2 regions of the Lactococcus formosensis genome follow, and region 2 is predicted to be linked to the other one. Evidence: predicted binding sites of a transcription regulator. Region 2 holds the regulator's gene; the other holds the start of a gene.

Region 1 (16,102 bases), 450 kb from region 2:
TAACTTTTCCTTATGAATTTGTTCCACAGCTGCCTTGCCGTCATTGAGCTTTTCCCAGATAACTACTCGATTTTCAGCTAAGGACTTTTTCACATCGATAATCCTTTGATTTGAAGAACCTCTAAATTGGAGCAATAAGTTTTTCTTGCTAAGTTTAAAACGTCCATCAACAAGTATATCGATATTTCGCAAAAGTTCAAGTTTAGTTTCATCTTCTTGTAAAAGCTCTTCCCAAGTGTAACCCGTCCAAGACCAGATGTCCTTTTCAGGCAGCTCTTCGCGTATACGCTTGACAAGCGGTAAAGCTACACCAGTGTTGAGGAAAGGCTTACCGCCTAGTAATGTCAAGCCTTGAACATAAGATTGGCTCAAGTCTGACATGATCCTTTCTTCTAATTCCTTTGTATATGGAATACCGTAACGAAAATTCCAGGTTGCTTGATTATAGCACCCTTCGCAGTGGAATTTACAGCCGGATAAGTAAAGCGAGCAACGTACACCTTCACCATCAACGAAATTGAAAGGCTTATAATCTGAAACATAACCTTGTTCCAAATCTGAAGCAAGCCACTCTTGTGGTTTTGGATTATTCATCTGTCATCACTCCTATCTCTATTTTATCTAAAATTTCGCAATTCATCCTCTTAATCACAATGAAGAGGATATCATGCAGACAAGCCTGATAAAGCTTGACGTTCCTCATTAGACCCTTTAGGGGCAATGAGGGTAGCGTATCAAAAAATGAGCAATTTCTCCCGAAACTACTCATTCTATTATACTACTTTTTAGACTAAATCATTTGACTTTTTTTGCTCACGACGTGCAATAAACGGAAGAAGCATCCCAAGAAGAATCAAGACAACTGGTGTCAAGATATTGGAAGTCAATTGGAACCACCAAGCAGATGGGTCGGTAGCAAAATCAACTTTTGGTACCATACCAAGGACACATGCTATTAAAGTGAACAAGAAACACCAGATACCTGCAAACATCGCCAAGCGTTTTTGCTTGATAAATTTGTACTCAGAAGTAAAGTGTTTAATTGCACGGTTAAGCATGATGAAGGCAAAGAATACCCACATGTAACGCATTGGCATCACGACTGAGTTTAAGTTTGTCAGCCATTTGACCAATTCGTTCATATTACCAATTCCAAGCAAAGGCATCAAAATAACGATACTTACCAAAATTCCTGTCAAGACGAAACCATTGATCAATGTTCCCTTCGCAGTTGTTTTACGTAGCCAAGCTGGAACAAATTGTGGGTCTGCGTCAGCAAGCAAAATACGCAATGGTGCATCAATCGAAAAGGCAAGCGCAGCAATTTGACCGATACCTTGTGTAAAGGCATAAACATACATCAGGCTATTGCCGATGCCATAGTGTTCGCCAAGCATTTGAAAGGCTGCATAGGCACCATTGGCCATGAGGTCATCAGGCAGGTTACCACTTGTAAAGAGCATACCCATCGCAACTGAACCAAGAACAGCACAGACACCTACCATAGCAGCAAGCATAAACATTGCTTTTGGAAATTCACGTGCAGGATTCTTCATTTGGTTGACATAAGGCGAGATTTTTTCGGCACCACCAACAGCAAAAACCAACATTGAGATGGTTGTGAAGTAACTGAAGTCGAATTTAGGGATATATGTGTTGATATTCCCCATGTCTGGTGTTGCAATCGCAAAGTCTTTTGCAATGAAAGGAACGCTGACAGCCATCACGATAAAGAGCAAGCTCATGACAAACATCGCTGTTCCTGCGAGACCCCCAATAACTTTAAGCGTATTTAATCCTTTTGTTGCGAGCCAGAGGAAAAGAAGGAAAATAACCAATGAAATGATTGCGACCATCGGAACAGACATCAAACTTACGAGCTGCCCATCCCCACGACCAATCCAACCAAAGGCAATCAAAATCGCTTGAGGTTTTTGGGCTAAGTACGGGATATGCACAACCCAATACGTCCATGCTGCATAATAGGCAAGACGTTTTGTTGAAGTTTGTTCAACCCACGAGCTCACACCACCTTTACTGTCTTTAAAAGTCGAGCCCAACTGCCCAACAATAAGTGCGTAAGGTACAAAATAAAGTGCCAAAATTAAAATCCATGAGGTAACAACTGTAATCCCTTGCTGTGCAAAGTTATTGACCACATTTCCCATACCCCAAACCATGTTGAAGGCAATAAATGCGACGGTAAACCATCTTATTTTTTTAGTGTCCATATTACTCCTTAAATTTTTTTATCACTCTGCGGACAAGACAAAGTAATTTTTTTACGCGCTTTTTACAAATATAAAAAAGCGGTTGCATTAAAATTATAAAATAAAACTTAAACACTGTCAATATTATTCTTGAATTTTCAATAAAATTTTAAAATTATCCCTGCTTCTTTATCTTCTAATAAAAAAAGTGAACCTTAAGATTCACTCTCTTTTATTTTACAAATTTACTCTTTGCATGGTCTACAGCTTCACTGTCAATACTTTCACCATCTTCCAGAACACCTACGGAACCATTCATATGTTTCACACGCGCTGAGATTTCTTTATGGCGGCCATGAACCATTGGTCGGGCTTGGGGGTTACCTAAGTACCCACATGTTCGTTTTACCACATCACATGTTTGCGGGTTAGCATTGTCACATTGAGGGCATTTAAAGCCACGTTCTGTTGCTGTGAAGTCTCCTTCGAAACCACATTCATAACAGTGGTCAATCGGTGCATTTGTTCCTAAATAACCGATGCGATCATACGCAAAGTCCCAAACGGCTTCAAGTGCACGAGGATTTTGTTGAATCATTGGATATTCCGCATAGTGGATAAAGCCACCATTTGCATAAACGGGATAATCTTTTTCAAACTCCAATTTTTCAAATGGTGTTGGATTTTTACGTACATCATAGTGGAAACTATTTGTATAGTAATCTTTATCAGTAATATCAGCTACTGAACCAAATTTTTCTTTATCCATACGGCAGAATCGGTCGGTCAGACTTTCACTTGGTGTAGAGTAAACAGAAAAATGATAGCCAGTTTCTTTGCTCCAGTCTTTACAGTCTTGGTTCATGCGTTTTACTATTTCCAGTGTAAAGTCTTTGGCTTCCTTGTTATTTTCCCAAGTTGGCCCATAGAAACTTGTCGCAACTTCATAGAGACCGATATAACCAAGGGAAACTGTCGCACGCTCATTTTTATACAACTCATCGACTGAATCTTCAGCTTTCAAGCGGCCCAATGCACCATTCATAAATAGGATGGGGGCATTTTTGGGTTGAGCTTCTTTTGTGCGGTTAACACGGAAAACCAAAGCATCTTTAGCAATTGCAATACGCTCATTAAAGATGTCCCAGAATTTTTCTTTATCACCTGCTGCTTCAAGCGCAATGCGTGGAAGGTTTACCGTTACAACTCCAAGGTTGTTACGCCCAGCAGTAACTTCATTACCATTTTCATCTTTCCAGCCATGAAGGAAGCTACGACAACCCATACTTGCCTTAAATGACCCTGTTAACTCGACAATCTTATCATAAGACAAGATATCTGGATACATACGCTTTGTGGCACATTCTAGCGCCAAGTTTTTAATGTCATAGTTTGGTGTACCCACTTCGAGATTTAACCCGCGTTTCAGTGTGAAAATTAATTTAGGGAAAATTGCTGTACGATGCTCTTTTCCCAAACCTCCAATACGCACTTTCAGGATAGCTTTTTGGATTTCACGTGCATACCAATCTTCTCCCAAACCGAAACCAACGGTAACAAAAGGTGTTTGGCCATTTGAAGTGAAAAGCGTATTGATTTCATATTCCAAAGATTGCATCGCATCATAAATATCTTTTTTAGTTTTTGCTTGAGCATAGGCTTCACGTTTTTCCGGCTGCTCAATCCACTCTTCTGCATCTTTTAAATGCTTCGCATAGTTCAATTTTGCATAAGGTGCCAAAATTTCATCAGCACGATCAAATGAACAGCCACCGTATTGTGAACTGGCCACATTCGCAATAATTTGTGAAGCTTGAGCAGTCGCTGTTTGAATAGACTTAGGTGAATCTACTTGAGCATTTCCTAATTTAAAGCCATTTTCAAACATATTTTTAAAGTCAATCAAGCAACAGTTTGACATCGTTGTGAAGGGAGAATAATCCAAATCATGATAGTGAATCTCCCCTTTTTGGTGGGCATTCGCTACATGAGGAGGAAGCATTTTTAAACCAATGGCTTTAGAAACAGCACCCGCAGTTAAATCACGTTGCGTATTGAAAACATCACTGTCCTTGTTGGCATTCTCGTTGACGACCGTTTGATCTTTGTTGATTAGTTTTTCGATAGTAAAGTTAATATCTGTTGCTTTACTTCTTTCAAGGTCACGTTGTGTCCGATAAGTTGTATAAACTTCCGCCCATTTCGTTTCGCCAAGTTCCATCAATAGATGTTCCACAATACTTTGAATTTCATAAATTTTAACATTATCCGTAAAACGCGTGAATATTTCACACACCACACGATCACAAATTTCAGCTATACGATTTTCTGAAGCTGGCGGAACTATTTCATCTCCAGCTTTTTGCAATGCCTCAAAAATTTTGCTGCTGTCAAACTTTACGGAGCGACCATCACGCTTAATCACACTAATTTCTTGATCCATTACGATGGTGCTTTCCTCAACCATTTTCATTCTTTGTTCCCCCATTTTTAATTCCTTGTGCCTCTATTCTATCAAATATAATTCCCTTTTTCCACTATATCTAGTAGTATTTTTTATGAAAATAAAAGAAAGCATACTATATATAGTGTTTCGTAGAAAAATAAAAAAAGAGCTTTTTTTCACTCTTTTTAATCGTTAATTACATTAATTTGGCAAGATTTCATTGTTTCCAAGGCTGCACGGTCAGTTTCTGGAGTCACACCCGCACAGCATGAGGCATCAACAGTAATTTTTGCTTCTGGAGCAAATGACTTGATCAATAAAGCGTTTGAAACTACGCATATATCTGTACATATACCAATAAGTTCTACTTGTTCAACGTTCTCGTCACGTATGTATTCTGCAAGCTCTACTGAACCAAAGATATTCTTTTCGAAAACGCGTTGAAAGCCAACTTGTGCTTCTTTACGTATCTCCCAACCCTGAGTCCCATTTTGACAGTGAATCACTGGCAAGTTTTGACCTTCTTGAGATGTCAAATAATCCTCAAAGTGTGTATCTTGTGTGGCTAAACGTTCATTTCTGGCATAGGTTGCCAGCTTCTCAATAACCTTTGGAACAATGTCTTGCGCTTCTTTTGTGCCCAAAGAACCATCTATAAAATCATTTTGAAAGTCAATCAGTACCAGTAATTTTTTCATAAGCAAATTATAGCAAATTTACTTTAAAAAGCAAAGACAAGGTAAAAGCCAACTAGTATACTAGACACCAAAATAAAAAACTCCACCAACGGAGTTTTTATATCTTAGCGATGGTATTTCTTATCTAAATGATTGTAAACAGGAAGACCGATTAAAGTAAAGACAACACCAACCAAGGCTGGGATTTGGTTACTCATATAATCTGAACTGATCAAAGTCATTACTAAGATGAAGACACCACCAACAATTGCGATAATTGGAACAACTGGATAAAGTGGTACTTTATATGGACGTACTAATTCTGGTTCACGTTTACGTAAGATAAAGACCGTAATGAAGACCATAGTGTAGAAAATCCAAATAACGAAAACCAACATATTTGTTAAGAAATCAAAAGCATCGCTTGAAAGCATTGTTACTACCAACATAATCGCTGCGATAGCAACTTGAAGGATACCTGAGTTTACGGGAACACCACTCGCTGAGAGTTTCTTGAATGTTTTCCAGAAGGGGAAAGATTTTTCTGTTGCTAAAGCGTATGAAGCACGCATACCTGTCATAGAGTAACCATTAATCGTACCATATACAGAAATCAAGATACCAATTGTGACAAGTTTACCACCCATACCACCAAATATTTTATTGGCAACAATAGCAGGAAGATTTGGATCATTTTCCATCAAAGTTGGAATACCTAAAGTACGGATATAAGCCGCATTGATAAAGACATATACAAACATGATGGCAACAATACCGAGAATAATCGCACGTGGCAAATGTTTTGCTGGGTTTTTCATTTCGCCAGCAATATTACCAGCATAGATCCATCCATCATAGGCAAACATAGTTGCTAAGAGACCTGAACCAATAGCAGATGCTAGGGACAGATTTTCTCCTGCTGTGATAGGGAGCAATTGGAACTCAACACCACCAGGACGGAGTAAGCCAACAACAACAATCAAGGCAATAGGAATCAGCTTGATAACCGTCGTAACAGACTGCAAGCCGCCTGCAGCTTTAGAACTGATGAAGTTAATCAAGGTAACTGTAACAGCCGCAATTACACCAACTATAGCTGTATTGGCGGCACTCACATTCATGCCAAACAAATTTAAAAATTGTGTACCAAATACAACAGATAGCGCTGCAATATTTGCAGGGAAGTAGATAATAGATTGTGCCCAACCTAAGAGAAATGACCAACGTTTACCAAAACCACGTTGAATGTAACGAATCATCCCACCTGTTTCAGGGATAGCGGCGGCAAGTTCAGCGGCAGTCAAACCACCACAAATTGAAATGATACCACCAAGTACCCAAACCAATATGTGCAATCCTGGTTGGCCAGTAAGTTCCGCCACGCGGCCAGCCTTGAAGAATACACCTGCACCGATAACCGTACCCATTACTGTTGTAAGGGCAGGGAAGAAACCAAGCGTTCGCTTCATTTCATTTTTTTGTTCCATAAGAGCTCCTCTTTCAAAGATAAATTTTTGATAAGATTAATAATAACAATGCTGATTCCTAACATCAGCATTAGAGAGTAACCTTGTAACCGATTACTCTCTTATTTTAACATAATTTTTAATTTTGTGATGGAATGAACTTAGTTTTTAGCCTTTTAATTTTTCAGTAAGTTTTTCAAGCATTTCTTTAGTCATTGCATCCAAATCATATTTAGGATTGAAGCCCCATTCTTCTTTGGCACAAGTTGCATCGATAGAGTTTGGCCAGCTATCAGCAATACCTTGGCGGACTGGATCTACATCATAATCCATTGTGAAGTCTGGCATGAATTTTTTGATTGATGCAGCAATTTCTTCAGGCTCAAAGCTCATCGCTGTGATATTGAAAGCGTTGCGGTTTACTAATTTGTCTGCAGGTGCATTCATCAAGTCAACAATCGCATCGATAGCATCCGGCATATACATCATATCCATCTTTGTTCCTTCAGCGATGAAGCTTGAGTAATGACCATTTTTAATTGCTTCATAGTAGATGTCAACAGCATAGTCTGTTGTTCCTCCACCAGGCAATGTTTTATATGAAATCAAGCCTGGGAAGCGTACACCACGTGTATCAACACCAAATTTAGTGTAGTAGTAATCACAAAGCAATTCCATAGAAACTTTAGTCACACCATACATTGTATTTGGACGTTGAATTGTAACTTGAGGCGTGTTGTCCATTGGAGTACTTGGTCCAAAGGCAGCAATAGATGATGGTGAGAAGTATTGGAGGTTAAGTTCACGCGCTGTTTCCAAAGCATTAACCAAGCCGCCCATGTTCAAGTTCCAAGCAAATTGAGGTTTTGCTTCAGCAACAGCTGAAAGAAGTGAAGCTAAGTGAATAATAGTGTCAACACCATTATCTTTAGCAATTGCCATCATTTTGTCACGGTCCATTACATCCAAAATTTCAAAATGACCATCAGTGACAACTGGATTACCTTCAACTTCACGTACATCTGTTGCAATAACATTATCAACACCAAGATCTTTACGAAGACGTTCAGTTAATTCTGATCCAATTTGTCCGAGTGCGCCTGTGATGAGTACTTTTTTCATTATATTTTCTCCAATATATTTATTATATGCTTATTTGTAATAGAAAGTTTTTCTTATCTTAAGAGATTAAATCAATCCGATTTCTTTACCCACTTTGGCAAAAACAGCAACGGCTTCATCCAACATTTCTTTTGTATGTGCCGCTGTAGGCATTGCACGTACACGTCCTGTTCCAAGTGGTACAGTTGGGAATACGATAGGTTTAACATAGACACCATTTTCAATCAATTTCTTAGAAAACTCTTGTGTTTTTGCTTCATCTCCGAGAATTACTGGTGTGATTGGTGTTTCAGATACACCTGTATCAAAGCCGGCTTTTTGCAATTCTTCTTTGAAGTATTTTGCGTTATCCCAAAGTGTTTCAACATACTCTGGATGATCATGCATTAAGACAAAGGCTTCTTTTGCTGCTGCTGCTGCACCTGGTGTCAATGAAGTTGAAAAGAGGAAAGGACGACCTTGTGATTTGAGCCAATCAACCAAAAGTTTTGAACCTGCTACATATCCGCCCACTACACCAATCGCTTTTGAAAGTGTACCGATTTGGAAGTCAATTTTGTCTTGTAAACCAAAGTGTTTTACTGTGCCGGCTCCGCCGCCCATAACACCAGAACCATGCGCATCATCAACATATGTAATCAAATCATATTTTTCGGCAATTTCGACAATTTCTGGCAGTTTTGCAACGTCACCATCCATTGAGAAGACACCGTCTGTGATGTACATTACTTTATTATATTCACCAGACGCGGTAGCTTCTTTTGCTTTTGCTTCAAGATCAGCCATATCTTGGTGTTTCACGCGAATAATTTTAGCACCTGAGAGACGACACCCGTCAATAATTGAGGCGTGATTCAATTCATCAGAAAGAATTGCATCACCTTTTTTCATGACAGCGCTAATCGCTCCCATGTTACAATTGAAACCAGATTGAAACGCAATAGCAGCCTCTGTACCTTTAAATTCAGCAATTGTTTTCTCCAATTCAATATGGATGTCTAAAGTACCGTTGATTGTACGTACAGCACCTGCTCCTGCTCCATATTTATCTGTTGCATCTTTTGTCGCTTGAATTAATTCAGGGCGTGTTGCAAATCCCAAATAGTTATTTGAAGCAAGGTTAATCATCTTGTTGCCCGCAATTGTAATCTCAGGACCATTGGCGCTATCTAAGACATCAATGGTGTTGAGCAAACCTTTTTGTTTAAGGTCTCCAAGCCCATTTTCGAGGAACTGTGTTAAAACTTTTGAAGTCATTCTATAACCTTCTTTCAATTTTTAGTTACACGTTTTGTAACCGTTTACAGTAAGTTTAACACTTTTTTTTTACTCATGCAAGGATTTTTTGCACTTTGATTAAATTTTAATTTAAATTACATGTCTTTGTGAATTTCGTGATATCAGAGTAAATTATCTCACGATTAAAAAAAGACTGAACTATACAAAAAAAGACTCTGAAATTAAGAGTCTTTTGCTTTAAAAATTATTGATCATTGTCATTGGCAATCAGGAAGTGATCTACGACATCTTCGATACGGGCCAAGTCAACATTCCCGCCTGAAACAATAGAAACAACTTTTTTCCCTTTCACATAATCATCAACTTTACCTGAGAGAATAGCAGCTGTAGCAAGAGCTCCGGCACCTTCCACCACGATTTTTGTACGTTGAATTAAATCTTTAATTGCCAATTCGATTTCTTCTTCTGTCACAAGAACCATATTATCAACGATTTGATTGACTACTTCAAACGTTAGTTCCCCAGGGTAAGCCACATGACACCCATCTGCAATCGTTGGAGCTTCGTCATGGTGTACTTTTTTACGCTCTCTAAAGGATGCAGTCATACCATGACAGTTTTCAGCTTGAACACCAATAACTTGGATATTAGGATTGAAGGATTTCAGGGCAACAGCAACACCCGAAATCAAACCACCACCGCCTACTGGTACCAATACTGTGTCAACATCCCAAAGATGATCTAAGATTTCAAGACCAATTGTCCCTTGTCCAGCCATTACCTCTGCATCGTCATATGGTGGAATATAGGTAATGTTATTTTCTTTAGCGTAAGCTTCACAAAAGGCTTTGGAGTCGTCAAACTGTTTACCTTCAAGCATTACTTCTGCGCCATAACCACGTGTGGCATCAACTTTGGCTTGCGGTGCACCTTTTGGCATAACAATAATACTTTTGATCCCCAAAAGTTTTGATGTTAAAGCCACACCTTGAGCGTGATTTCCTGCTGAACAAGCAATAACTCCACGGTCTTTTTCTTCTTGGGACAATTGAGCAATCTTATTGAAAGCACCACGAAACTTGAATGAACCTGTTAATTGCATATTTTCAAGTTTCAAGTAAACTTCACCACCTGTTCTAGCAGTCAAGAACATTGACTGAATCAAAGGTGTTTCACGTGCATATTGTTTGACAGTATTTTGAGCTTTTTTAATATCTTTAATTGTAATTGGCAGATTTGCTAAATTTGGCATAATTCTTTTTCCTTAGATTTATTTTTAGAGTTCCGTATAAGTAACATCGATTGAATCCGCAAGTGCTTTGGAAACGACTTTTCCTTTGTAAACACTCAAACCGGATAAAAGTTCTTTTGATTTCAGCGCCTCATCTAAGCCTTTGACTGAAATATCCTTAAGGAAAGAGATATTGCCTTGAGCCAAAGCTATCGTCGCTGTACGAGGTGTTGCTCCTGGCATATTTGGCACAGCATAATGAATAATACCGTGTTTGATAAAGACTGGATCTGCATGGTTTGTTGCATGATCAATTGTTTCAACTGTACCACCTTGGTCAATAGCAATATCCACGATAACAGATCCTGGTTTCATAGATTCAACCATATATTCTTTAACTAATTTTGGTGGTTTAGCACCTGGAATCAAGATTGTTGAAATAAAGACATCTGCAAGTTTAATATTTTCTTCCAGAGCTTCAGTTGTTGATTTAACGATTTCAACTGTTTTGCCTGCATAGCGTTCTTTAAGTTGGGCGATACGCGCATCACCAAGTTCAATGATAATAACCTTACATCCCAAAGCAACAGCCATATCGGCAGCATTTTCTGCAGCATTACCACCACCGAAGATAACAACTGTACCAGCCTCGATACCTTCAATACCAGGAAGAAGAATTCCTTCCCCTTCATGTTGTTTTTCAAGATAATATTGCCCAATATTAACTGCACGACGTCCCGCAATAGCTGACATTGGCTTAAGCAACTCAAGCACACCATTGATTGAGATATTTTCACCAGAAATAGCTGTTACGCCGACTTCCATCATTTTTTCAACACAAGCTTTGTTCGCTGCCAAGTGTAAGAATCCCCAAATTATTTGTCCTGGTTTGAAATATTTATATTCAGATTCCATTGGCTCTTTGACTTTAACAATAAGCTCTGCTTCCCAAGCAGTTTCTGTATCAACGATTTGTCCTCCTGCTGCTTCGTAAAGGTCATTTGTAAAACCACAACCTGCACCAGCATTGCTATCGACAAATACTTCATTACCTGCTTCAACGAGAATTTTTACGTTTTCTGGAGTCATCCCTACACGCGCTTCACCTTGTTTTGGGTCTTTAATTACACCAATTTTCATTTTGTTTCTCCTTTGTGAATTCTTTATCAATTAAATGATAGCACTTTCATTCTTTTTTAGCAATCATTTTTGTGAAATAAAACACTTTTTTAACGCTTTATTATTCTTCCTGTCTATATTCTGTCAATTATAAAAAAAGACATTCAAATCTTACAATTTGAATGTCTTTCAACTTATTTTAGTGATCAACTTCGTCTGGGTTGCGTGCTAGACCCGCTTTACCATGAAGGCTGTCGATAAAAGTAATATCTTCTTCGGTCAAATCAAAATCAAAGATATCCGCATTTTCTTTAATACGGCTGGCCGTCACAGACTTAGGTAAAGGAAGATAGCCTTTGTGTAAACTCCAACGTAAAACGACTTGGGCAACTGTTTTACCATATTTATCTGCAATATCAGTCAACTCAGTAACCGCAAATATTTTTCCAGTACCAAGTGGACTATAAGCCTCTGTCAAGATATCATGTGCTTTATTGAAGGCAACAACCTCTTCTTGCTGATCCGAGGGATTAACCATAATTTGGTTGACAACTGGTTTAATTTCGGCTACTTCTAGTAAAGGTTCTAAATGTCGTGGATGGAAGTTAGACACTCCAATAGCACGGACTTTCTTATCACGTACGCCTTCTTCCATTGCTTTCCAGACTGCAGCATTGCGCTCTGCAAAGTTCGGGCGAAATGCTTTTGGGTTTGGCCAGTGAATAAGATAAAGGTCTACATAGTCTAAGCCTAATTTTTCCAAACTTTCATCAAGAGCCGCTCGCGCATCTTCTGTTGTGCCAACAGCCCAAAGTTTTGTCGTAATAAACAAGTCTTCGCGTGCAATCCCACTATCTTTAATCGCTCGACCAACGGACTCTTCATTTCCATAAACAGCTGCTGTATCAATATGACGGTATCCAACTTCTAAGGCTGTTTTAACAGCTTGATACGCTTCTTCGCCATCTTTAGATTGCCATGTTCCAAAACCAACTTTTGGAATTGTCATACCATTTGCGAGAGTGTAAGTTTCTGTAAGTGACATAATTTCTCCTTTTCTTTACTTTCTAGCTTCATTCTATCACTTTACGAGGTCAGACAAAAAAATTTTGGTTCAAAAAATGGTAAAATAGAAGAATACTAAAGAATACTGGAGGTAAGAAAAATGGCTGAAGTAGAATCATTCCAGCTCGATCACACAAAAGTTTTAGCACCCTATGTGCGTCTAATTGGGACAGAAACAGGCCCTAAGGGTGACATTATTACCAACTTTGACGTCCGTTTTGTGCAACCTAATCACGGTGAAATTCCTACAAGCGGACTACACACTATCGAACACTCAATGGCAAGTCTGATACGTGACCGTATTGATGGTATGATTGACTTTTCTCCCTTTGGATGTCGCACTGGTTTCCATATGATTATGTGGGGCGAGCCAACTGCTGAAGAGATTGCTAAAGTAATCACTTCATCTTTGGAAGAGCTCGCAGGAGACAGTTTCACTTGGGATAATGTCCCAGGTGTTGCCGAAAAAGAATGTGGTAATTATCGTGATCACTCATTGTTTTCAGCAAAAGAATGGGCGAAGAAAATATTGAGTGAGGGTATCTCCTCGGATGCTTTCGAACGTCGCCTTGTAAAATAGAGAGAAAGAGAACTATGGGAAAGTATCAATTAGACTATAAAGGACAAGCCTCTGTCCAAAAATTCCACGAGAAAAATTCAAATAAAAAGACAGACAAGTTGTCAAAAATTGAAGAATTAAAAAAACAACACTTAGCTAAAAAGAAAAAAGAGAAGAAAGCATGAAAAAGTTAAACATTGCTTATGTTGGTTTTGGGAAGTCCACCAATCGCTATCATATTCCGTATGTTAAAATTCGTGAGCACTTCAACATTGCGCGCATTGTCAATCGTAGCCTAGGTAAACGTCCTGAGCAAGCTATTCTTGAGGCTGAAGGAACCGTTTTTTCAACAGACATCAATGATATTATTCAAGATGATTCAATTGATTTAGTCGTTGTCGTCACTCCAGGTGCTGCACATTACGAAACGAGTAAAAAGCTTTTACTGGGTGGAAAAAATGTTATCTGTGATAAACCGTTAGTGGAAACGTTAGAACAAGCCAAAGAATTAGTTGGTATCGCTCAAGAAAATAATCTCTTCTTTATGCCTTTCCAAAACCGTCGTTTTGACAGTGATTTTTTGACGATTAAAAAAGTTTTGGATGCGGGTTACTTAGGAGATTTGCTTGACATTACTGTCACTATGGATCACTATCGTCCAACAGATGCAACTGCTGGAAAAAACTTTGACGGCGCCTGGTATGGCCATGGTGTACACATGGTTGACCAAATGGTTTCACTCTTTGGACATCCAAAAGATGTACAGTACGATATCCGTTCAACACGCGATTCAAATGCTGTGGACGATTACTTCTCTGTAAACTTGCTTTACACTGATTTCCGAGCAACCGTCCAAGCCACTGAACTGGCTGCGCTCAAACGTCCCAAATGGGTGCTTTATGGTTCTAGAGGAACTTTAATTAAAGAAAACGTTGATCAACAGGAAAATGATTTGAAGGTAGGAATCTTCCCAGGAAATGAAGGTTTTGGGGCCGATACACCGCAAGATTTTGCTCAATTGACATACTACAATCAAAATGGAGATCGTATTGAAAAGTCAATTCCTACAGTTTCAGGCGATTATGGTCGTGTCTATGATGCGGCTTATGAGTCAATCGTGAATGGAGCTGAAAAACTTGTTTTGGATGAGCAAATTTTGACGGTTATTGAAACTTTAGAAAATGGCTTTAAATAAAAAAGTCCTCTTTGAGGGCTTTTTCTATACCCTTCCATCCAGAAAAATAGCAATCCATTTCCTGAAAGAACTGAAAGATAAAATGTTAAAATGACACTATGACTATTACATTTAAAAATGTTACTAAAAAATACGGAGACAAAGCCGTACTTTCAGATATCAACTTATCCATAAAAAGTCATGAGTTTTTTGTCCTCGCAGGCTCTTCGGGTGGTGGAAAAACAACATTACTCAAGATGATTAACCGGCTCATCGAACCCAATCAAGGACAGGTTCTCATTGATGATCAAGATATTCAAACAATTAACTTAAGGGACTTGCGTCTTCAAATAGGATATGTTCTCCAACAAATTGCGCTCTTTCCTAACATGACCGTTTTAGAAAATATTAGTATCATCCCAACCATGAAAGGTTGGAGCAAAAGAGAAATACGTGAGCGTGTACTCGAACTCCTTCCTTTAGTTGGTCTAGATGCCGAAAAGTATCTTAACCGCTATCCTCACGAACTTTCTGGGGGTGAAGCACAGCGGATTGGTATTTTACGTGCTATCGCCTGTAAACCAAAGATTATTTTAATGGACGAACCTTTCTCCGCTTTAGATCCTATCTCCCGTAAACAGCTACAGGAACTGGTCAAAGATTTACAAAAAACCTTAAAAATCACAACGGTTTTTGTTACCCACGATATGTCTGAAGGAATGGCGATGGCTGACCGTATCGCTATTCTCAAAGATGGTGAACTTCAACAAGTGGGACGACCCCAAGAAATTTTAAATGCTCCAGCAAATACTTTTGTAGCGGACTTCTTCACTGATTATCATCAAGATCTATCTCAATATAAATTAAAAAATCTTGAACAAGTCCTTGCAACTCATGATTTTTCGGAAGAAACGCCTTTGGGGGAAATCTTAAATAGTCTGGAGGACGATACTCATGAATAATTTGATTGCTACCTTCCAACAGCAAGAGCACCAGTTTTGGACTGCTCTTTTAGAGCATATCCAAATTTCTTTGGTTTCTCTGTTTATCGCTATTTTAATCGCGCTTCCTCTTGCTTTACTTTTAAGACGTTATCCCAAAACTGCTGAACCTGCACTACAAATTACAGGAATTTTCCAAACTATTCCAAGTTTGGCCCTTCTTGGATTATTGATTCCTTTCATTGGTATTGGCTCTTTGCCAGCCATTGTTGCATTAGTTGTCTATGCCCTTTTTCCCATTATCCAAAATACCTACACAGGACTTCAACAAATTGATCCATCCTTAATTGAAGCTGCAACGGCTTTTGGAATGAATCGGCGGGAGCGCTTGATGAAGTTTGAGCTGATACTTGCTCTACCCTTTATTATGGCAGGTATTCGTACAAGTGCAGTCATGATTATTGGGACCGCAACTTTAGCTGCACTTATTGGAGCAGGCGGACTCGGAAATTTCATCCTCTTAGGCATTAACTCCAATGATGTTAACCTTATCCTGATTGGAGCGCTTTCCTCTGCTTTACTGGCCGTTATTTTCTCAACCTTACTCCGCTTCTTGGAAAAAGCAAAAATTCGGACCATTCTGATTAGCTTCTTTGCTGGGCTTTTACTCTTGTTGGGTTCATATTATCAGCCTCATTCTAATACTCATCCACAGATTACTATTGCTGGAAAACTCGGAGCTGAGCCGACACTTTTGATAAATATGTACAAGGAAGTTATTGAGAAGAACAGTGATATCGAAGTCACACTCAAGTCCAACTTTGGAGACACAACCTTCCTTTACAATGCTTTA
Region 2 (16,102 bases):
GAGGTAAATCAGCATCGGAATATAACGACTATGAATGACCTGTACACGTAATTCAGCAATTAATTGACTAATTTTCTGTCCTACTTGATAAATAAAGAGTGGATTTTTATGATTGAGATACTTCGACAAAACATAGTAATCACTCTCTTCATTGAGTTCTTGCAGGAAACACCAAGCCATTTTACGTAATTCTTTCGACTCGCCTTCAAGGTAAAAGCCTAATTTACGGGAGTATTCTAAACTAGTGTCTCCGTTATCCAGTTGCCGACGCAACTTTTTAATATCAGATAAGACGGTATTTCGACTCACATTTAAAAGAGACTGGAAATCACTTATCGATAATGCTGTACGTTTAGAAAAGCATAGTAAATAAATCAAGCATTTTCGCTTCTCTTCACTCAATGTTAGCGCATATTCTTCGATATTAAAGCGAATCTCCTCAAAATTTTCTAATTTTTCTGGAAGTGCTAATACATTATTAGTAAATTCTAGTGGTCTTTGAGATTTCTCTTGCAAAATTTGATTCAACCCAAAGAGTTGTCTCTGAAATTCCTGGTTTTTGAGTCCAGTAACTTCAAGGATTTTATCAAGTTTCCAGAAACGTCTTTCTGAAAACAGTAGGATATCTAAGTTATAACTAAGCATCTTTTTTCCTCACAATTAAATTATAGCCGAATTTTTGCTTCAAAATTAAGCTATTCGGTCCAAAACAAGAAAACGTTTTCTTTGCCGGTTGGACTCTTCTAAAAAAATTTTTTAATTTAAAAACCGCTTCAGTTCAAAGCGATTTTTAAATTAAATGATCAATTCTCATAAACTATTTTAAAATAAAAAGCCTTGAATCTCCCAAGACTTAGACAATCTCAATCCCATGTAAAGCCGCAAAGAAAGCTGCTTGACTTAGATTAACTTTAATGTTTTTAGCCAATTCAGGACTCACGTCAAGGCGTTCAAAAGTGTTACTTGAAAAATCAATCCCTGATAAAGACGTTTCCCAAAAATTCGTAAGTTCCAAGTCATTACCTTCAAATCGTACCTGCTTAAATTGACTAGCAATAAAAAGGCTCTCTTTCATCATACTGTCTGAAAACAGTACATTCTTCAATCGAGAACTTGAAAAATTAACGTAATTAAGCAAACAATCCTGAAATTGGACATCCTGCAAAAAAGCATTGGTAAATTCAGTCCCCAGTAATTTACAATCTTTAAAAATACATCGGTAAAAGCCGAATTTGGAAAAGACCAGATTAGAAAAATCGCACTTTTCAAAAATACAATCCGTAAACTCTAAATCCGCAGTTATATCTAACTCAAAGTCGATATTTTGTAGACGACATCCACTGAAAAGCTGACGGTCCTCTAAATAGATTTCTTGATTTTTCAACTCTACTTGGTAGGCTTCGTTGTCTTCTAGAGCAGTAAAATCAACAGCTTCTAACTCAGCAGGGATTTTTGGTGAAAGAATTTTCTTCATAAAAGTCCTTTTTCTTTCAGATTTTCTGTAGATGCTTTTTGTTCTGATTGTCCCCATTGATCAACTATTCGACTTGACCAAGTGGAATTTAGACGACGTGCTCCAGCATAATCATCTTGAACTTTATCGTAATTACGCAGTACTTCTTCATCTTGTGGAATATACTTCTCAGGAAATACAACAGCTTCGTAAGGTAATCTCGGTTTAACTGGATTTACACGTGCAGGTTTACCAAGAGCCACAGCAAAAATTGGGTAAGTATAATCAGGAAGGTTTAATATTTCAGAAATTTCACGCGCTTGATCACGAATCAAGCCGACCATTACACCACCGTATCCTAAGGATTGTGCAGCAAGTAATGTATTTTGTCCGGCTACTGCAGCATCAACTGAAGTAATGAGGAGCGATTCAACACCTTCTGGTTGAAACTCACCACCGTTCATTTCGACTGCTGTTTTTGCTCGATTAAGGTCTCCAACAAAAACCAGAAAAGCAGCACAATTTTTAATTGCTTTTTGAGGCTGTTGGGCAAAAATAGCATCTTTTTGTTCTTGGGATTCCACAAGAACAACCGAATAAGATTGAAAGTTTTTCCAGTTGGGTGCTGCCCGCCCCGCATTAATAATTATTTTTAACACATGTTCTGGGATTTTTTCATCCGTAAAATTACGTACAGAACTATGTTGCATCATCAGATCAATTGTTTCATTCATGTCGGCGATTTACTCCTTCTAAACGAACTTCAGACGCTAAATACTTCACACGCTCCATGACGCGTTTTGCTGGCCAGATTTCATCTGCTTTTTTAGTCTCTGCCAAATGTAGCTCAAGTTCTGTCATATTCAAATTTGAAGTGAAAAATGTTGGAAGATTTTCTTGCATACGATGCTGTAAAATAACCTGTAGTATGCTGTCACGCACCCAAGCATTATTGAGTTCAGCACCAATATCATCTAAGACCAAGACTTCAACTTTTTTAATTTCATTAACCCAATATTTGGCGTTGTCAAAATCAAGGTCAGAGATAAAGGTTGGGTAGTGTAATAAAGTAGTAGAAACGCCTTTTTTCGAGAGCTCATTTGCCATTGCAGCCATAATAAAAGATTTTCCTACACCAAAATCGCCGTAGATGTAAAGTCCTTTTTCTTGTGGAAAATTATCAATAAAGTTTTCTACTTTCCGGAACAAGTCAAATTGATTTTGATTGTCTGTGAAGACATCCGCATAAAAATCAATTTGCTTCATTTCTTTAGGTAAACCAATAATCTGAACGCGGCGTAATTGATTGCTGGCTTCTTGACGGCGTGCCAGTTCAGCTGTCGTTTGATAAGATACATCTGCGTAGCCATGATTCATAATCAAGACAGGTTCATAGCCATCAGCTGCCATTTTTTCATGTTCTTCGAATTTTTTTCGTTCTTTAACAAATTCATAAAACTTCGAATAACTACGCTGCACCTCATCTTCGGTCATTTGATTTTCAGAAATAAAAGCTTGAACGTGTTCATTTTTCATGACTTCAGCGACGAGCTTTTCAAAATTTCCACGTACATCTGGGCGCTTACTCAAAAGTTCTCCAATTGATTCCATGCTCAATTCTCCTTCTTGTCCTTACGGCGGGAAGCCTTATATTGCTCGAACTTGGCAATATCTTCTGCACTGGTCGTGTTTACATAGCTGGCATTGGACCATTCAGGCGCTTTTTTGACCAATTTGCCTGAGTTTTTATAATTTTTGTTAGCTTTTTGCTTTTCTTCTGCTTGTTGTTGACGTTCCAGTATTCTTTTTACTGCTGTTTCAGAATTATAAACTTTATGGCGCATCCAATCATTTGCCAGAGTGTTAACAAAGCGAGCATTCAGACTAGCATTTCCTTGTTGAATCAAAACATAGTGTATCAAAATATTTTGCACTTGGTCCGTAATATTTTGCTTGTCTAAATTATTCAATATCTTAAGTTCTTCCTGTGAAGCAAAACCACCAGCTTGTTGTTTAAGCTTATTTAAAAAATCACGTGGGCTGACCTCTTTACTGATGACAATCAAGTCCTGGAATCCCTTAGGAAACTCTGACAAGGCAGGTAAAGGTTCAGATTTTCCAGCTAACATTCTTGTCAGGTTGGCTGTGTTTAAAGTTTTGTCAGCATTAGCTGTTTGCTCAGCTGCTTTAAATAATTCATACCAGTTGAGATCAAATTTTTCAGCCAAACCATACAGAGTCAAGATATCTTGATTTTCATTTGCAAAAGTCAGATGCTGATTTTCCATAATACTCTTGAAGGAATTCAAATCAAATTTTTCTGTTTGAATAGCAGTGTGCGTAGGCTCGAATTTCACGGCATAAACTTCATGAAACTTTTTCGTAATTTCTAGAGCATCAGGTTCGTGTTTTTTGGCCAAAGCGTTAACTTTATTTTCCCCGATACGTGAAATCAGCAATTGCTTATAAAATTCATCTGCTAAAAATTCTTCAAAAGTTAAAGGACTTTTTACTTCTAGAAGATATCCCGGTTGTTGATCAAATACTCGCACAAGTCCAATCCCTGAGAGTTTATCTAAAGCTTCGAGAAAAGGATTGAGCCCAAAGTCAAGATACTCTAAAAAATGAGAAATCTTGCCCGTCGAAAAAACGCGCAAGAGTTGATAGAGGCCAAAAGCGTCTCGCCCAATAATAGGCAAGTAAAGTAGCGAAAAAGTATCGGCATCAAAGCTGATTTTTCCTCGATTTAGAATAGAAAATGAATCGCCTGGTCTCATAGTTTTTCCTTTTATTTCTCTTTTTTAGAACAGTTAGTCTTTTTTCGTAATCTTTTTAAGTAGGTCTTCGATTTCACTCACATCTTTGAAGGAACGGTACACACTCGCAAAGCGGACATAGGTAATATCATCCAAATCCATTAATTCTTCCATAACAAATTCACCAATGACTTCGGTACGTACTTCATTTTTTTCCAAGCGGCGAACTCTTTGTTCGACACGATCAACTAATTTTTCAATGGATTCACTCGTCACAGGTCGTTTACGTGCACTGCGTACTATTCCTGTGATAATTTTATCACGATTGAAAACTTCACGTGTCTCGTCACGTTTAATGACCAAAAGTGGCATTTCTTCAATCCGTTCAAAAGTCGTGAAACGGTTTCCACAATTTTCACATTCACGACGACGACGAATCATATTATCAGCTTGACGTGAATCTACAACTCGTGACGATTCAGATTGACATTTTGGACATCTCATAGCTTAACCTCTCTTTGGGAATTTTGCTTCTAAACGGTAAATCACTTGACCTTTGCTTGAGAATTTTGCTTCATACTCTGTCATTACATTGACTTTGGCAAACTCTTCATCTGCGTGCAAATCTAACCATACTTTTTCTAAAATCATACCATACTGACTCATACTTGCCAATGAATATTCAAAAAGGCCACGGTTATCTGTTTTAAAATGGATTTCTCCTTCTGATGGTAAGATTTGTTCGTAAGTCTCTAAGAATGATTTGTAGGTCAAACGACGTTTTTCATGACGTGTTTTTGGCCAAGGATCACTAAAGTTCAAATAAACACGCGAAACTTCAGCATCTTCGAAATATTCTGTTAAAGCTGCGCCATCAACCAACATCATTTGCACATTAGGTAGATTGGCTTCCAAAGCTTTGTCTAAAGCGTGAGATAAGACGGACAGTTGCATATCAATCGCAATATAATTAATCTCTGGGTTTTGGGCAGCCATTCCTGTGATAAAACCGCCCTTACCACATCCAACTTCAATATGAATCGGGTGATCATTTCCAAAACGCTCTGCCCAACGTCCTTTAAAGTCTGCTGGGTTTTCTACAACAACATGTGCGTTACTTTCTAAGTGTTCCGCAGCGCCTTTACGATTTCTTACGCGCATTTTTTCTCCTATTTATTGAAAAAATAAGAAGGCAAGCCTCCTATTTTTATTTTCTAAGTTTTAAAATAAACGACAAAAATTTTGAAAACGAGCAATTTCTTGTTCTGTTTCCTTAATTTGTTCTCTTGCCATATATTCCGAAATCTGACGTAGGAAAGAAAGCTTTCCATACCAGATTAATTCATGTTCTATATTTTTAGCTGTTTTATAACCTGCTTGATGGAGCCACTCTTCCCAGTTTTCGGGTTTTATATAGTGGGTTAGAACATGTGCTATATCCACTAAAGGACTACTTAAAAGGACCGTATCCCAATCCACAAGATAAACTTTGTCACTGTCATCATCTACCAGCCAGTTTTTATGATTCACATCACCATGAACAACTGTAACGTCTTCTTCTTTTAACTCAGGAAGATTTTCTGAGAGTTCCACAACGACATTTGAGAGAAAGCCGTTGGTTTCAAAGATTGAGCTTTTACTCAGTACTTGTTCCAAAAGATCAGCTGGAAGCATGACTTCGTTATCTAACTTTTTACAGGCTTCGATAAGTTTTTCGCTTTGATGTAAATGCCGCAAAATTTCGCCAATACGTGAATCATTCATTTCATAAGGTTTCAACGTATGACCATTAATCCAAGGTTGAGCAGCTAACATGTCACCTTCTGCTGTACGCTTCGTCCATAGAACTTGTGGCGTAATACCTTCAAGATACACACTTGTCAAAAAAGGGCTACAATTTTTTTTGATAAAAACACGTTTATTGTCGCTTTCGCCAACAAAAGCATTTCCTGAACCGCCTTTGACAGGCATCATTGATAGGCTTGAAGATGTCATATTTACTCCTTTCTTTGGTTTTTTTATGGTTTTGCTTTTGGGAAGTTTTCTTCTAGTGAGTGTTCGTGCCGCTATCGGCAACGTCACCCCTGAAGCTTTTATCTAGTCTTTCACACATCAAAAAATGCTATAGAAAGCTTCACAAATAGATTACATCACTGAACAAATTATTTATTTGGATAGTGAATCAAAATTGTTTGAGTCAAAATGTCAGCATATTGATAAGACTCTGTTGTTTTTGGACCACGTGCTGGGATATTTTCAATAACAAAGTGTGTGGCATAAGTCTCAATCAAGTTGACTTTATGACGATTTTCACGTTTACGTCCAAATTGTGATGTAATTTCAATGGTTTGGCCAACATGTTCTTCAACTTGTTTTCTGATATCTACGATTTTTCCTACTTCTTGGCTTTGATTTTGGTTATCCATTTTACTCTCCAATTTTTCTCTAGAAATGCAAAGACAGGCGTTTTCCGCCTAGCTTACCATTATAAATTTTAAATCTTATCCATTATAACACGAATACCCCTAGAAATGCTAGTCTTCATATCTGTTATCAATACTGGCAAATTTATTGTATTCTTTCAGGAAGAGTAATTCTACAGTTCCCCGACTTCCTGAACGGTTTTTTTCAATAATAACTTCTACTTTATTGTCGACTTCTGGGACTTCATTAAAGCCATCGTCATCATCATCTGCCCCGGCACGATCATAATAATCATCCCGATAAAGAAAGGCAACAATATCAGCATCTTGCTCGATTGACCCAGATTCACGAATGTCTGATAAGACAGGCCGTTTATCTTGACGTTGCTCTACTCCACGTGAAAGCTGACTTAAAGCGATGACAGGAACTTTTAGTTCTTTTGCCAAAATCTTCAACTGACGTGAAATTTCTGAGACTTCTTGTTGGCGGTTTTCTCGTCCTGTACCCGAAATTAACTGCAAATAGTCAATAACAATAAGTCCAAGATTACCTGTTTCCTGTGCTAACTTACGAGAGCGTGCACGTATCTCTGTAATTTTAATCCCTGGGGTATCATCAATGTAGATACTTGCTTTCGAAAGTGTTCCCATAGCAATAAAATACTGGTTCCACTCCTCGTCATTAAGTTGTCCAGTACGTAAGTTATGAGACTCAATTGTTCCTTCCGCTGCGAGCATCCGGTTAACAAGACTTTCCGCACCCATTTCCAATGAAAAGATAGCAACAGTTTTATCTTGCTTCGTCCCAATATTTTGCGCAATATTTAATGCAAAGGCCGTCTTACCAACGGCTGGACGCGCGGCAAGAATAATAAGTTCCTCTTCATGGAGCCCTGTTGTCATAGCATCCAAGGCCGGGTAACCAGTCGCGATACCTGTAATTGTTGATTTCTGTTTAGCACGTTCTTCCAGATCATCCAAATTCATCGACAAGACATCTGATATACGGCGGAAGCTTGACGTATTACGTCCTTGCTGCACATCAATCAATGACTTTTCAGCTTCTGCAAGAACATCCTCGGCTGGATCTTCCTGACTGTATGCTTTCTCTACGCTTTGAGTGAGTTTAGTGATTAGCTGACGCAGTAAAGATTTCTCAGCAACAATTTTTGCGTAATATGAGGCATTGGCCGCTGTTGGTGTTGCGGTGGCAAGCTCAGCAATATAAGCAATCCCCCCAATGGCCTCTAGGTCGTTTTGATTTTCTAAAAGCGAGCGGACAGTTAACACATCAATCGCTTCACGATTGTCCGATAAGTGTTCCATAGCTCGAAAGATAATCTTGTGTGCGTTTTTGTAAAAGTCATCCGTAGAAAGAAATTCTTTCACTTCAATCAAGCGGTCACTATCAAGGAAAATAGCCCCCAAAACGGCTTGTTCGGCGGCTAAATCTTGTGGCGGTGCTTTGATAATATCAATATCAGGCATGTTATCTCTCGCTTACTTTGACCTTGACTGTAGCAGTTACATCACGGTGCAATTTGATTGGAACATCTTTAATTCCAAGCGCTTGAATCTTATTAATCAATTGAATTTTACGTTTGTCTACTTTGACATCCAATTGGCTTTGAAGTGCTTTCGCGATATCAGCTTTATCCACAGCGCCAAAGGTGTGACCTGTCGTTCCAACCTTCATCTTGATTTCAACCATAACATCATCTTGTTCAAGACGTTCTTTCAATGCTTTAGCCGCTGCAAGCTCCTCAGCTTCTTCTTTTTCTTTAGCTTTTGTTTTCCCTTGAAGTTCTGCCACAGCAGCACTTGTTGCAACTTTTGCTAAATTTTTCTTAAGGAGAAAGTTATTTGCATATCCTGTAGGTACTTCTTTGATTTCGCCTTTTTTTCCTTGTCCTTTTACATCTGCTAAAAATACTACTTTCATTGTTCGTTCTCTCTTTCCTTAATTAATGCGATGAGGTCTTTTTTGACTTCATCGATATTTCGTTCGTATATTTGTGTTGCGGCGGCATTAAAGTGACCACCACCACCCATGGCTTCCATAATCGTTTGGACATTATAATCTTTGAATGACCGTGCCGAGATGGAGATATAGCCATTTTGATGATTTGTAATAGAGAATGCTGCTTGAACATCTGCCATATCTAGCAGAGTGTCTGCAGCTTTAGCTGTCGCAACATTGTCATATTTTTGGTTGGGTTTACCCAAGGCAACCACGACTCCTGGCGCAACATATTCTGAGTTGAGAATAATTTCATTAATCTTTTTATATTTTTCAAACTCAGTAGCTAAAATTCCTTTAATCAGGTTATTGTCAGCTCCTTGTGAGCGGAGATAAGCAGCCACCTCAAAAGTACGGGAAGTTGTTGCTTTGGTGAAATGTTTCGTATCCAGCTCAATCCCAGCTAGCGCAATACTAGCATCTGTCACCGTCATTTTCGAGTTATATTCATGGAATTGTAAAAGTTCGACCGCTAATTCACTGGCTGAACTTGCACTTGATTCAATATAAGACAGCAAAGCATGCTCAGGGAAATCATCATCTCGACGATGATGGTCAATAACAACCAGTTTACTAAATGACTTATAAAAATCAAGACTGAGTGTCTGAGTGGTCTTTGAGTGGTCAACCATAATCAGTAGGGAGTTTTCCGTCTTCATATCAAAGGCTGTTTCAAGCTTAATGATATGTGCAAAACCTTCTTCAGTTTCGTTTACTAGATTAATAGCTCGGCTTACCTCTGGCATCAGTTGCTCAGGGTCATAAACCACATAGGCTTCTTTTCCTGACATGTTGACAAAATTTTTCATCGTAATTGCCGCACCTAAGGCATCCATATCTGGGAAGCGGTGTCCTACGATAAAGACATCTTCACTTTCACTGATGATTGTCTGTAATGCCGTCGAGATAGCACGCGCACGTGTTCTTGATTTTTGCGTCCGACTTTCAGAATTACCACCAAAATAGATTGTTTTTGCTTGCGGTGTGTTCTCCCGAAGGACTGCTTGGTTACCCCCACGAACTAAAGCTAACTCAAGATTGTTGAGGGAGGTTTTACCAATACTTGGAAAATCATTCCAACCATAAGATACCCCCACGGATAAGGTGAGTGGAATCTTGCTTTCAGCTGAATTTTTCCGGAAATCCTTCAATAAAGAAAACTTATCCTCAATCATTCGGTTCAAAATACCGTAATCACAAAAGAAATAGTAACGACTGCTTGAGACACGGCGTAAATATACACCGTATTTACTTGCAAAGCTCTCTAAGTTGCTAGCAATCAAACTATTAACCTTGGTACGCTCACTATCAGCAATCAAATCTGTAACATCATCATAGTTATCGACCGAGATACTTCCAATAACAGCACGACTTTCCTGTAGGCTCTCGCGACTGTTCGCCTCAGAAGTCGCATCTGCTAAATAAAGAAGGTTTTTTTCATCATCTAAGGTGATAAAATATTTTTTCTTCTCAATTGTAAAAAATTGATTTCTTTCCTCATGATACTTTTGAATAATTTCCTTGACTTCCTCTTTGTCAAGAACACGGTCATCGCCATGATAAATCAAATCAATAAAGGGGTTAAACCATTCCGGCTCGTAGGTTTCTTTATTATAACGAATAACACCAATAGGCATATTGTCTAAAGTTGCGTTGAGTGAGTTCTCTGCTTCATCATTTATTTTTCTGATAAACTCGACTCTTCTTAAACGATAATTTCGAGCTTGAAGTAAGATACCGACCGTAATAAGAATGTTCATCAAAAAAAGATAGAACACAGCCATCATCCGTGAACCCGAAAAGATAAGTAAGAAACTTTCCAGAGCTTGCACGATAACCATGACTAATACAATTGTTATTGGTGAAAATCTCTGTACACTTTTCATTTCCTTCTCCTTTTATGCTTTTGTTTACACATTGGCAATTTTTTTAAGCGCATTAAGCTATTATTTTACGGAAAGACCTTCTAGTCTTTCTTTAACAGCTGTGAGATTTGGTAACCATACATCTGCTGCGGATTGGTTCATTCCAAAACGCATATCTTCAATAGCCCAGACTGTAGCTCCAGCTGCCTTACCTGCCGCAATTCCTTTTTCGGAGTCTTCAATGATTAAGGTTTCTTCAGGTTTTACATTGAGCGCCTTCATGCTTAGTTGATAAATCTCTGGGTTAGGCTTTGTTGCCTTCAAGTCATTGCCCGAAAGAATCGACTTAAAGTAGGGACGTAAACCATGTACCTTTAGCATTTCATCAATATCTTGCATAGCAGAGCTTGAAGCTAAACCGATTTTAAAGTTGTCTTTTTCTAAGGCTTCCAAAACGTCTCTAACATCTGGAAAAAGCAAGTCTTTATAAGGAAGTGGGTTATTGTCTTTTAACTCTAAATATGCTGCATGTAGCTTAGCTGCTTCATCTTGGTCATAATCTACACCTAAGATTTGCGGCCAGATTTCTCGCATATTTCCTCCGATAAAATCAGAGTATTTCATGTGTTGAATCGAAATATTATGATTGCTAAAGAATTCTTCACGTCTTTGAGCATAGAATTGTTCTGTGTCAACGAGAACACCATCCATGTCAAAAATTACCGCTTTAAACTTGTTCATTTCCACCTAAAACTCCCTAATCGTCTGCTTATATCTGCTTTATTATAACATATTTTTGAGCGGAGTTTGTGACCAGAGGTAAAAAGCATAAAAATCGCTTCACAGCGATTTCATTTTTATTTTTTCTTGTTGTTTTCTTCACGCACACGCGCTTTTCGCAAGGCAATTCTCTTTTGTCTTTCAAGCTCGCGCTCTATTTTTCCTTCTGGAGCATATTTTTCTTCCCAATCGTCAGGTTTCAAAATTTTATGCGTTTCTGGATCAAAGTGCGGCTGACCATCTGGGAAGATTTTCCCCATATTTGCTGCATGGACAAAGTTGAAAATATCATAAGGGTCAACTCCAGCAAGCACCAAACTTCCATAAGTAAAGTAAAGCAAGTCAATCAATGCATCGACTTCGCCAATCAGCGGCGCTTCATCTTTTGCCTTGCGTTTAACCTTCTGGACTGCCTTATCCACATCTGCATGTAGATTCGCCGTTAGTTCGTCAAACTTATCACTATCCCCATTTGCTGAAGCATAGAGAAATTCCACTATTTCTTCAACTTTGAATCCTGCACGATAACCCGCTTCCATCGGCGGGAAAGCACGTGGAATCTCCTGACTCCGCCCGTCCATCATTTTATGGAATTCTTTTACTTTATTAAAGTTTTGATCACGTGAAATAAAATTATTGCTTGTTGAAAAATCAATAAGTCCATAATGTGCAAGTGCCTTAGCAATTCCATCATGATTATTACTTGTCGTGACATGTGTTGCTTTTTCTTTAACGAGATCAGAGGCATTGCCCATCGCAATACCATATTCGACATGTGTTAACATTTCTAAGTCGTTTTCCGAATCACCAAAGGCCATAACTTGATGCTCATCGAAGCCATAACGCTCACCAATCATCTTGATACCACGAAGTTTACCAGAATCACATGGAATCATATCCACAGAGTAGGGATTGCTGCGTGTAATCATCAAATTAGGAAATTCTTTTTCAAGCATTGCCGTTTCTGATTGAGTTGCGACCATCATGACTTGATAAATGGGTTCACGCAAGATATTTAGAAAATTAGACTGTGGAACCACACGACGTACGACATGCTTGAAACTGTTTCGCGCAATGTCTGAAGTGCCTGATGGTAAAATACCTGAAATAATCCCAGCCATCCGTGTTTCACCAAATTTCAAAAGTTTAGAGCCGTTAACACCATGAGCTGCTCCTAAAGAGATATCTCGATGATTATCTTTGGCAAAACGAACGATTTTGCGTAAGGTCCTCTTATCAATCTCTTCTGCATGCAAGACAGCTTTGGGTGTAAAGATATACTGCCCATTATAAGTTACCGCAAAATCTAAGTGAAGCTCTTCCATCAAAGGCAAAGCAAAAGCAGGGCCTCGTCCTGTGGCAATCCCGACTAATATATCTTTACGTTTTAATTCATCAATGGCAACGCGCGTGCTCGGCGCAACTGATCTTGTTCCTGTAAAAAGAGTGCCGTCTAAATCAAAAAATACTGCTTTTATATCCATTTCTACGCCTTATACTCATAAATTCTTCATATCACTTTTGCTTATCAGCTAAATTTCACTTGCTATTAAGCTTTCTTATCCTATTAATTATACAGGTTTTTTCCAAAAATTCCACGAATAATGGCTGTCCAAAAGTTTTAAAATTCCACTCACTTTAATTTTTTTCTAATCGGGATAACCCTTAGTTTTGCGGGAGTTTATTCACTGATAGAATATGCTATAATAAATTTACTTTATTGACATTTGAAAGGAAATTGACTAATGAAAAAGATTTTAGTGTTGCATACTGGGGGGACCATTTCTATGGCGGAAGATGCCAGTGGTCGCGTGGCGCCAAACGCGGTTAACCCCATGAATTCGGTAGATATGCACCTTGATTCGATTCACATGGTCGCTGAAGATATTTTTAACCTTCCTAGTCCTCACATCACCCCAAAAGAAATGCTCTTGATTAAAAAACGTATCAACAGAGCCTTCGACCAAGAAGAATTTGACGGAGTTGTCATCACACACGGCACGGATACACTTGAAGAAACAGCCTTCTTTTTGGATTCAACAATTCCACGTGGTATGCCTATTGTACTGACAGGAGCAATGCGCTCAAGCAACGAATTAGGAACAGATGGTATCTATAATTTCCTCAGTGCACTCCGTGTTGCTGCTGACGATGCTTCTCACGATCGCGGTGTTCTTGTAGTGATGAATGATGAAATTCATTCCGCACGTTATGTTACCAAAACACACACGACCAATGTTTCGACTTTCCAAACACCTACGCATGGACCCGTTGGCTTAGCCACAAAGCACAAGCTTTTCTATTTCCACACAGATGGCGAAAATCAACATCTTGATATTTCTTCTGTTAAAGGAAAAGTTCCGATTGTTAAAGCTTATGCCGGGATGACGGGCGAAGTCTTTGACCTGTTTGATTTAAGTAGTCTAGATGGTCTTGTTATTGAAGCACTCGGTGCGGGTAACCTCCCTCCTACAGCTGCACAAAAATTAATGAACATCATTAAGCTTGGTATACCTGTTGTCCTCGTTTCCCGTTGTTTCAATGGTATAGCGGAACCAGTCTACGCCTATGAAGGTGGTGGCTCTAAGCTGGCAGAGTCTGGTGTGATGTTCGCACCTGAAGTAAATTCTCAAAAAGCACGCATTAAACTCTTGATTGGCTTGAATGGTGGCTTAGAAGGTGATGCACTTAAGAAGTTTGTCGAAAATTAGTATCATGAGAGTGTAAAACACTCTCTTTTTTGTGCAAATATCATTTATATGGAAACCCTTGCAAGATTATTTCTTATAGCTTATAATTGCTTGGGAGGAAATTTAAATTTATGAAAAAATTTAGCAAAGTATTACTTACTCTTTCTTTACCTTTTGTAATGGCCGTATCTCTTACGGGCTGCACGGATGCAGAGGGAAGTAAAACAACGCCAGACACTAAACAGTCTCAAATCGTAAAGAAATCTGAAGAAGCTGAAAAGGCCGCCGCTGAAAAAGCCGCCGCTGAAAAAGCTGCTGCTGAAAAAGCCGCCGCTGAAAAAGCCGCCGCTGAAAAAGCCGCCGCTGAAAAAGCCGCTGCTGAAAAAGCTGCCGCTAAAAAAGCCGCTGCTGAAAAAGCCGCCGCTGAAAAAGCCGCCGCTGAAAAAGCCGCTGCTGAAAAAGCTGCCGCTAAAAAAGCCGCTGCTGAAAAAGCCGCCGCTGAAAAAGCCGCCGCTGAAAAAGCCGCCGCTGAACAGGCCGCCGCTGAACAGGCTGCGTCCATGAATAGAATTGAAGATTCTGGGCAGATTTATACAAAAGACCAAGGTGCAATTATTGGAAATTCAAAATCTAAAATTTACCATCTTCCAGGACAAGCTGGATATCACATGAACTCAAGTAACGCAGTATACTTTGACAGTGAAGAACAGGCAATAGCTGCTGGCTATCGTAAATCAAAACGTTAAACACTTAAAAATCCTGACGGTATAAGTACCGTCAGGATTTTTAACATTATCTTTAATACAAGTTATTCAAAAAGCTTCTATCCCAAATTATCTTGCAACTCCTGCCAAATTTGCTCATTTTCTTCCAAAGAATATGAGTTGGCGCCGGAAGCTAAAGCATGTCCACCTCCATCGTGCTTTTTAGCAATTTCGTTGATGGGTACGGTTTTTGAACGCATCCGTACACGATAGTGTCCGTCTGCTTGTTCCACAAAAATCGCCCATGACTTTACATCGCGGATGCTGCCTGGTGTGCCTACGATGCTTGATGTTTCGGCATCGCGTAAGTTGAATTTTTCCAAAACCTCTTTACTTAATATTACACGCCCTGCACCATTTTCGGAAATTTCAAGATTTTCGTAAACATATCCTTGCAAACGCGCGACTTTCATATCAAATGAGGTCATTTCTCGCCCTAAAGCTGGACGGTCAAAGTCAAATTCTGCAAGCTTACTTGCAAGATAGAGTGTTTTCGCTGAGGTTGCTGGATAAAGGAAACGCCCAGTATCTCCAACAATTCCACCATAAAGCAAACGTGCTGCTTCTTTATTTAAAGCTAAGTCATGGTTCAATGCGAAATCCGTAATAATCTCCGAAGCCGAACTGCGGTCTGGCTCAACAAGACGTAAATCTCCGTAGGCATCATCATTTGGATGATGGTCTATTTTAATCACATAATCTGCCTGCATCCATCTTTCATCATCAATCCGTGGTGTATTTGCTGTATCACAGATGATACTGAGGTATTTTGTTCCCGACTCCAGCTCCACTTGGTCCATCTCAGCCAAATAAGTAAGTGTTGGCTCATCATACCCAACAGCATAGATTTTCTTTTCTGGGAAATTTGCTCTTAAGATAGCACGTAAACCGCACTGAGAACCTAACGCATCTGGATCCGGATTTTTATGGCGATGAATGAGGATGGTATTATATTCTTTAATTTTTGTGAGTATTTCTTTCATAATTTCTTTCCTTATGTAATTTGTAGATTTACAACTGCTTTGGCAATTATATTGTTGACATAATAAATTTCTATGTCTACAACTGCACCTAAACGAGTCTCATTGATGACTTTGGGATATATTTCCAAGAGATTATCAATCGCGACTGTGCCCATCACGTTGAGATTCATTGACTCTAGGATAACATTTCTACGCCGTCTTTTGTCAAGTGTTCTTTGAACCACGATTGCCACAATTTCACTCAAGGCAGCACTAGAAATATTTCCGACATTATTAACCATGAGCGGTTCAACCATGACGGTATAAGCAGAGCCTTTTTCACTAATCTTACTGGACATGTCTTCACTAAAAGTATGTGTCACTTGGCT

What was found. The regulator NrdR, encoded in region 2, represses ribonucleotide reductase genes. The targets are predictions, from matches to a motif close to ACACNATATATNGTGT.
Region 1: a site for NrdR is predicted at 4,787-4,802, ahead of nrdD (anaerobic ribonucleoside-triphosphate reductase). Genes of this name have one in related genera too.

The regions. Positions count from the first base shown of each region.
Region 1 is NZ_CP141721.1:873,523-889,624, reverse strand. It holds gene nrdG (anaerobic ribonucleoside-triphosphate reductase activating protein) at 1-594, opposite strand, end outside; gene VNN39_RS04355 (APC family permease) at 786-2,231, opposite strand; gene nrdD (anaerobic ribonucleoside-triphosphate reductase) at 2,443-4,683, opposite strand; gene VNN39_RS04345 (isochorismatase family cysteine hydrolase) at 4,842-5,354, opposite strand; gene VNN39_RS04340 (APC family permease) at 5,459-6,820, opposite strand; gene VNN39_RS04335 (L-threonine 3-dehydrogenase) at 6,968-7,921, opposite strand; gene VNN39_RS04330 (glycine C-acetyltransferase) at 7,988-9,178, opposite strand; gene tdcB (bifunctional threonine ammonia-lyase/L-serine ammonia-lyase TdcB) at 9,405-10,412, opposite strand; gene VNN39_RS04320 (alanine dehydrogenase) at 10,437-11,531, opposite strand; gene VNN39_RS04315 (aldo/keto reductase) at 11,710-12,555, opposite strand; gene VNN39_RS04310 (S-ribosylhomocysteine lyase) at 12,676-13,155, shown strand; gene VNN39_RS04305 (hypothetical protein) at 13,170-13,319, shown strand; gene VNN39_RS04300 (Gfo/Idh/MocA family oxidoreductase) at 13,316-14,329, shown strand; gene VNN39_RS04295 (ABC transporter ATP-binding protein) at 14,428-15,270, shown strand; gene VNN39_RS04290 (ABC transporter permease/substrate-binding protein) at 15,263-16,102, shown strand, end outside.
Region 2 is NZ_CP141721.1:1,318,715-1,334,816, reverse strand. It holds gene VNN39_RS06560 (BglG family transcription antiterminator) at 1-645, opposite strand, end outside; gene VNN39_RS06555 (pentapeptide repeat-containing protein) at 854-1,474, opposite strand; gene VNN39_RS06550 (nitroreductase family protein) at 1,471-2,187, opposite strand; gene dnaI (primosomal protein DnaI) at 2,180-3,064, opposite strand; gene VNN39_RS06540 (DnaD domain protein) at 3,067-4,230, opposite strand; gene nrdR (transcriptional regulator NrdR) at 4,264-4,713, opposite strand; gene trmB (tRNA (guanosine(46)-N7)-methyltransferase TrmB) at 4,717-5,370, opposite strand; gene VNN39_RS06525 (phosphotransferase family protein) at 5,431-6,204, opposite strand; gene VNN39_RS06520 (Veg family protein) at 6,372-6,635, opposite strand; gene dnaB (replicative DNA helicase) at 6,744-8,120, opposite strand; gene rplI (50S ribosomal protein L9) at 8,122-8,574, opposite strand; gene VNN39_RS06505 (DHH family phosphoesterase) at 8,571-10,538, opposite strand; gene VNN39_RS06500 (HAD family hydrolase) at 10,599-11,258, opposite strand; gene VNN39_RS06495 (Cof-type HAD-IIB family hydrolase) at 11,375-12,781, opposite strand; gene VNN39_RS06490 (asparaginase) at 13,043-14,008, shown strand; gene VNN39_RS06485 (histone H1-like repetitive region-containing protein) at 14,119-14,733, shown strand; gene VNN39_RS06480 (DHH family phosphoesterase) at 14,811-15,734, opposite strand; gene VNN39_RS06475 (DRTGG domain-containing protein) at 15,746-16,102, opposite strand, start outside.